Regions from separate parts of the Gudongella sp. DL1XJH-153 genome, predicted to be linked through region 1. Evidence: a T-box and tRNA genes for the amino acid it is inferred to sense, from the RefSeq annotation. Region 1 holds a T-box; the other holds one or more tRNA genes.
The links. A T-box is a leader RNA that pairs with one kind of tRNA and senses whether it is charged. The one in region 1 lies ahead of ACOEN1_RS10325 (valine--tRNA ligase), so its partner is inferred to be a tRNA-Val.
Positions count from the first base shown of each region.

Region 2: it has a tRNA-Val gene. The T-box ahead of ACOEN1_RS10325 (valine--tRNA ligase) is inferred to sense a tRNA for this amino acid. The anticodon was not compared.

Region 1 covers NZ_JBMEMN010000027.1:7,226-10,652, reverse strand. The annotation lists gene trpS (tryptophan--tRNA ligase) at 1-473, shown strand, start outside; gene pgsA (CDP-diacylglycerol--glycerol-3-phosphate 3-phosphatidyltransferase) at 629-1,165, shown strand; T-box leader at 1,267-1,475, shown strand; gene ACOEN1_RS10325 (valine--tRNA ligase) at 1,521-3,427, shown strand, end outside.
Region 2 covers NZ_JBMEMN010000003.1:29,095-32,521, reverse strand. The annotation lists gene ACOEN1_RS02585 (aspartate/glutamate racemase family protein) at 1-230, shown strand, start outside; gene ACOEN1_RS02580 (M24 family metallopeptidase) at 267-1,442, shown strand; tRNA gene ACOEN1_RS02575 (tRNA-Val) at 1,808-1,883, opposite strand; gene ACOEN1_RS02570 (hypothetical protein) at 2,028-2,705, shown strand; gene ACOEN1_RS02565 (YibE/F family protein) at 2,766-3,427, shown strand, end outside.

The DNA.
Region 1 (3,427 bases):
TTCCTGAACCATTAATCAAGGAATTTGGAGCGAGAATAATGAGTCTTCAGGATCCTACTTCAAAAATGAGCAAATCAGATAGTGACGAAAATGCATTTATTCTTCTTCAGGATAATAAGGATAAGATTTCAAAAAAAATAAAACGAGCAGTAACAGATTCAGTTGGAATTGTCAATTACTCTGATGACCAACCTGGAATTAAGAATCTTATTAATATCTATTCGGTGCTGTCAGGTAAAGAAATTAATGATATTGTTGATATGTACAGCGGTAAAGGTTATGGAGTGTTCAAGTCTGAATTAGCTGAGGTTGTTGTAGAAGCGCTTGATCCAATTCAAACCAAATACAGAGAGTATTTGGATAGCAAGGATTATCTTGAAAAAATCTATACTGAAGGCGCACAAAAGGCTGAAGCCAAGGCGCGTAAAACACTGAGAAAAGTTTATAAGAAGATAGGTTTTATATCAAGATGATAATCTCAATAAATTGACATCAGCATTATACTCTTTTAAGAAAATTAAAGTCAATGAAGTAAACTAAATATTTAGCGTGTTCACCCTCAGGGTACAAATAGAGTAAAATAACGCTAACTTAAGATATTATGCTGTTCTAGACAAGGAGAGAGAATATGACATTACCTAACATGATTACCGTATTCAGAATAATTTTGGTTCCTGTGTACATTAGTTTGTTTTTTTCAGATATAGATAATAAAGTATTTATTTTGGGAATGATATTTATGATAGCAGGAGTATCAGATGTCCTTGATGGATACATAGCAAGAAAATATAATCTGATAAGCAAACTTGGATCCGCTCTTGATCCATTCGCAGACAAGCTGATGAGTTTTACTGTACTGATAACTTTTACAATAATTGGCTTAATACCATTTTGGATTTTGATTCCAATGATTCTAAAGGAAGTAATTATGATAACCGGAGGTATAATACTATACCTGAAGCATGGAAAAGCTGTTATACCTTCAAACATATATGGAAAGGTAGCGACATTTTCTCTTTATGCTGCAATTCTATCGATTATTATTAACATTAATATGATTGTATCAATGCTGCTTTTGATTATTACAGTATTGCTTAATATTGTTGCTTTCATTATTTACTTGAAAATATTTAGAAAAATGCTTCTTGATGAAAAAAGTCAGTAGTTTTTATAAGAAAGTAATTATAAAAATTAAAGTTATCATATGAATGTTATGTGAGGAAGACATTGACAAAGCGTCTAATTATAGCTATAATTGTGACTATATATTTTGTGATGAGAAAGAGGAGTAATCTGATTCTCTTAAAAGAGAATGGATTCATGGCTGGGAGATCCTAAGCAGGAATCAGATGAAGGTAGCTTTCGAACATTCAGACTGAATAGAGTAGGTCTGAACGGGATACCGTTATCTATTAATGAAGTGTCATGGCATAGCCATGAAATTAAGGTGGTACCGCGAACCCTTCGTCCTTATGTTAGTGAGGATGAAGGGTTTTTATTTTTGCCTAGGAGGGGACAAAATGAGAGAAAACTTACCAAAGAATTATGATCCAAAGGAGTTTGAAGACAGGCTTTATGGGTTCTGGAATGAAAACGGCTACTTTACTCCAGAAATTGACGAGACAAAAAAGCCTTACACTATAATGATGCCGCCACCAAATGTTACTGGTAGTCTTCATATGGGACATGCATTGAATAATACAATACAGGATATATTGATTAGGTGGAAACGTATGGAAGGATATTCTGCATTATGGCTACCAGGGACTGACCATGCAAGTATATCTACTGAGGCAAAAGTTGTAGAAAAGATAAAATCAGAAGGAAGAAGCAAAGATGAGCTAGGTAGGGAAGGCTTCATCAAGGAAGCATGGGAGTGGACTGATCTTTATGGGGGAACTATAAAAAACCAGTTAAAAAAATTGGGAGTTTCATGTGACTGGACCAGAGACAGATTTACTCTAGATGAGATGCTCAGCAATGCTGTTGAAGAGGTATTTGTTAGGCTATATGATAAAGGCTTGATTTACAGAGGAGATAGAATAATAAATTGGTGCCCAAGTTGTCACACGGCAATATCAGATGCTGAAGTGGATCATGAGGATTCACACGGACATCTATGGCATGTAAGCTACCCAATAAAAGACAGTGATGAGACAATAACAATAGCAACAACAAGACCAGAAACGATACTTGGTGACCTTGCAGTTGCTGTTCATCCTGACGACGAAAGATATGGTCATCTAGTAGGAAAGACAGTTATTCTACCTCTTGTAGGAAGAGAGATACCAATTATAGCTGATAATTATGTAGAAATGGATTTTGGAACAGGTGCATTAAAAATCACGCCATCTCATGATCCTAATGACTTTGAAGTAGGAGAGAGACATGGTCTTGGACAGTGTGTTGTAATTGATGAAGATGGATTTATCAACGAGAATGGAGTAGAGTTCAAAGGGCTTGAAAGATTTGAAGCAAGAAAAGCAATTGCTGATAAACTTGAGGAACAGGGTTATCTTAAGGAAGTTAAGGACCATGAAAATGCAGTTGGTCATTGTGAGCGATGCAAGACCATAATAGAGCCAATAATATCGAAGCAATGGTTTGTAGAGATGAAACCTTTGGCGAAGCCTTCTCTTGAGGCTTATTACAACGGTGAAATAAATTTTGTCCCCGAAAGATTCGGCAAGGTATATGTTCATTGGCTTGAAAACATTAAAGATTGGTGTATATCAAGACAGCTTTGGTGGGGTCACAGATTACCTGTGTATTATTGCGATGATTGTGGAGAAATAATAGTATCGAGAGAAGAAGTTACAAGCTGTTCTAAATGCAAGAGTAAAAACATCAGACAGGAAACCGATACTCTTGATACATGGTTTTCCTCAGCTCTTTGGCCTTTTTCAACGCTGGGATGGCCTGAAGAGACAGAAGACCTTAAGTATTTCTTCCCGACTGATGTGCTTGTGACAGGGTATGATATTATATTCTTCTGGGTTATCAGGATGATATTTTCAAGTCTGGATCAGATGGGCGAACTTCCTTTCAAGGATGTATTTCTGACAGGTCTGGTAAGGGATGCACAGGGCAGAAAAATGAGCAAGTCACTGGGTAATGGTATTGACCCTCTAGAGATTATAGATGAGTATGGAGCAGATGCTCTTAGGTTTACCTTGATTACTGGAAACACTCCAGGTAATGACATGAGATTTTATACTGAAAGGGTGGAAGCAAACAGAAACTTTGCCAACAAGCTTTGGAATGCTACTAGATTTGTATTAATGAACCTTGATGAAGATATGGGAAAAGCTTCTCTTGAAGGTCTGAAGCTTCAGTCCGAGGATAAGTGGATTCTTACAAGGCTGAACACCGTTATTGGTGAGGTACAAGATAACATGGACAAATATGAAATTGGACTGGCTGGTCA
Region 2 (3,427 bases), on a different contig from region 1:
AAGAAGGAATGTTGGATACTGAGAAGGTGGAAAAAGAAGTGGTCAACAAGGTACTCAAATTGCAGAGGGAAAATCCAGATATTGGAGTGATTCTTCTGGAGTGTAGCGTTTTGCCAGTATATTCCGAGGCTGTTCAACGAGCAAGTGGATTACCTGTATTTGATTTTGTTACGATGATTCGCTACGTTTTTTCGGCGGTTGTCAGGGAATCAAGTGGAGGTTTCATGTAGGTTACAACTTACAAACAAGAGGAGGGAATTAATCATATGCATGTATTCAGGAAGGAAGAGTATCAGGAACGCATTGCAAAAACCAATAAAACTATGGAAGAATGGGGAATAGAGCTTTTATTTGTTTCTCAACCTGCCAACATGAATTACCTGACAGGATATGATGGATGGAGTTTCTACGTTCATCAATGTCTATTGGTTTCCCTTGACAAAGAAGAGCCGGTTTGGATAGGCCGTGGCATGGATGCAAACGGTGCAAGGATAACAAGCATGCTTTCAGACGAAAACATCTACCAGTATGCAGATGACTATGTTCATTCATTGATAAAGCATCCAATGCATTATATGGCCGATATAATCAAGAAGCATGGATGGGAGAACAAGGTTATCGGAGTAGAAATGGATCAGTTCTATTTCACACACAGAGGATACGTAGAGCTTGAAAAATCTCTTCCAAACGCAACCTTTAAGGATGCCAATACATTGGTTAACTGGGTTCGTGTTATTAAATCCGACAATGAAATTGAGTTTATGAAAATAGCGGGACAAATTGCATCAAATGTAATGAAGACAGCTCAAAAGCATATTGCACCTGGAGTCAGGGAATGTGATGTTGCTGCTGAAGTTGCCAAGGCTCAGTACAAGGGTGTTGGGGAATACAGCGGTGATTATCCTGCAATTGTACCTTTGATGATGGCAGGAGAAGCGACAAAGACGCCACATCTTACCTGGAGCGAGAAGAAGTATGAAAATGATGAAGCAGTGCTTCTTGAGCTTTGTGGAGTATACAGACACTACCATGTTCCAATAGCAAGGACCCTTTATCTTGGCGAGGAGCCGCCAAAGATTATGGTGGAAACGGGAAAAACGGTTCTTGAAGGACTTGATGCAGCACTTGATATGATTAAGCCAGGAGTTCTTGTAGAGGATATTGAAGCAACCTGGAGAAAGACAATCGAGAAGACTGGACTTGTGAAGGAATCCAGAATCGGTTACTCAATTGGAGTTAATTATCCACCTGATTGGGGCGAGCAGACAATTAGCGTAAGACCAGGAGACAAGACTGTAATTCAGAAGAATATGGCTCTCCACCTTATTCCTGGAATCTGGCTGGATGATGTGGGCTTTGAAGTGGATGCTTCATTCTATGTAACGGATAATGGAGTAAAGCAGTTCTTTGATGATTCGAGAGAAATTCTAGTAAAAAAATAGAATTGTAACAACCCCCCCTAATTCGGAAAGATCCCACTTGTGATGGGATCTTTTCTGATGTGTTTGATTTTTAGTAGAAATTATTAATATGTACATCGAAAAGTCTGCATAATACCGCTCTCTGATTCAAGGAGACGCGGGGACGTTTCACATGTCTTTTTTGCTTATTTTCCGGACACAAAAAAAGAACCTTTCAGCTCTTCGTTTTTAAACTATTTTCATCTCTTAACTTTTATTTTTTAACTATTAAATCTTAGCAAAAAAATAGACCCTTCCACTAGGGTCAGGGTGACAAGCTATTAATTGTCCATTGTTAGTTGCCGGGTATCACTCAACTCTTAGCTCTTACTTCTTAGATAATAACATGGTGGGCGATATTGGACTCGAACCAACGACCTCTACGATGTCAACGTAGCGTTCTACCAGCTGAACTAACCGCCCATGTAAACATATATTAGCACAATTCTCAGTTGAATTCAATAAAAATAAACTGCTGTCAAGAGTGAAAAAACTGTGAAAGTATTTACATTACTCATGATTAATATTAAACTAAACTTAGGAACAAGAGCCAAGGGGGGAATTTTCTTGCAGAAAATAGTAGAGCCGTTGGGATTCCTGATATACATAGTCATAATTATTTACATGGGAGTATACATATACAGAAACCACAATGGAAACAGAGTCCATATGGCATTCGGATCAATGGCATTGACACTAGCCATTGGGGAGATGCTATATCTCATACCACGTACATATGCACTTGTTACAATTGGTCTTGAAGACAATCTGAGATTGCTTGGTTGGGGAAGAATTGGGCATATGATAGTGTTAACTCTGTTCTTTTCAATGCTTATTGATCTGAGCAAGGAATGCTTTAGGCTGAGAAAAAGGGTTCCCTTGGATAAGCTGCTGTATGGACTTCTTATTTTCAGGGTGGTAATAGGAATATTCCCTCAGAATGGTCATTTTGAATTGGAACCTGACAGGACTTTTTTAATGCTAAGAACTGTGCCTCTTATTGTTTATCTTGTTATTGTGGCCTTGGTTGTGATATTATGCTCGTGGAACAAAGGCTTAAGAGGTATGATGCTGTTGGCGTTTATTCTCGTTCCTCTTGGTTTCGTAATTGAACCTGAATTTATACAGACATCATCATACTTGGAGCTTGCAATTAAATCTGTAATCAGGGCATTGCTTCTTCTGGTAATACTGTTTATTGGCTTTAAGGAAGTTAGAAAGGCAAATGAGTTAAGCAGGTTTTAATAAAACGCGCTTACTAAATGGAAGGGCAGGGGTCCTTAATTTGGTTTGAAAGGAGTAACTATGAAAAGATTAATTTTGCTGCTACTTCTTGTAGTGGCATTGACTTCGGGATCGATATCTGTGGCAGCCCAAATGGAATCTGAGATGGAAACTGAAACGGAATTCGTAAATTTTACTGAGAAAGGAACAGTTCTGGAGGCATCTGAGATAGAAGAAAGACCTGAGGATTTTTTCAGTTCTCAAAATGTAGCTTTAAGGATTGATTCTGGCAAGTATAAGGGAGAAATAATAGAAATTGAAAACGTACTGTCAGACCACGCCTACTATGATATAATAGTAGAGGAAGGTCAGAAGGTTTCCCTTGTGATTGAGGAATACCCAGATGGAGAGTACAATGTATATATTTCTGACTACTACAGGATCAACAGTATAGTCTATTTGTTGGGAGCATTTATTTTCCTCGTGGTGTTGATTGGAAGATCAAAGGGAATCAAATCCTTGATATCACTTGGAATTACAATATCTGCAGTGTTGTTTGTAATGCTGCCTCTGATATTAAGGGGATTCAACCCAATATGGGTAAGCGTTATAACTGCTGTGCTTGTTACAGTTGTCACCATTTTCCTTGTAGCAGGTATAAGCCATAAGTCAGTTGCTGCCATTGCAGGCACTTCAATTGGAGTGATAGTAGCTGGAGTGATATCATTTGTTGTAGGTAACCA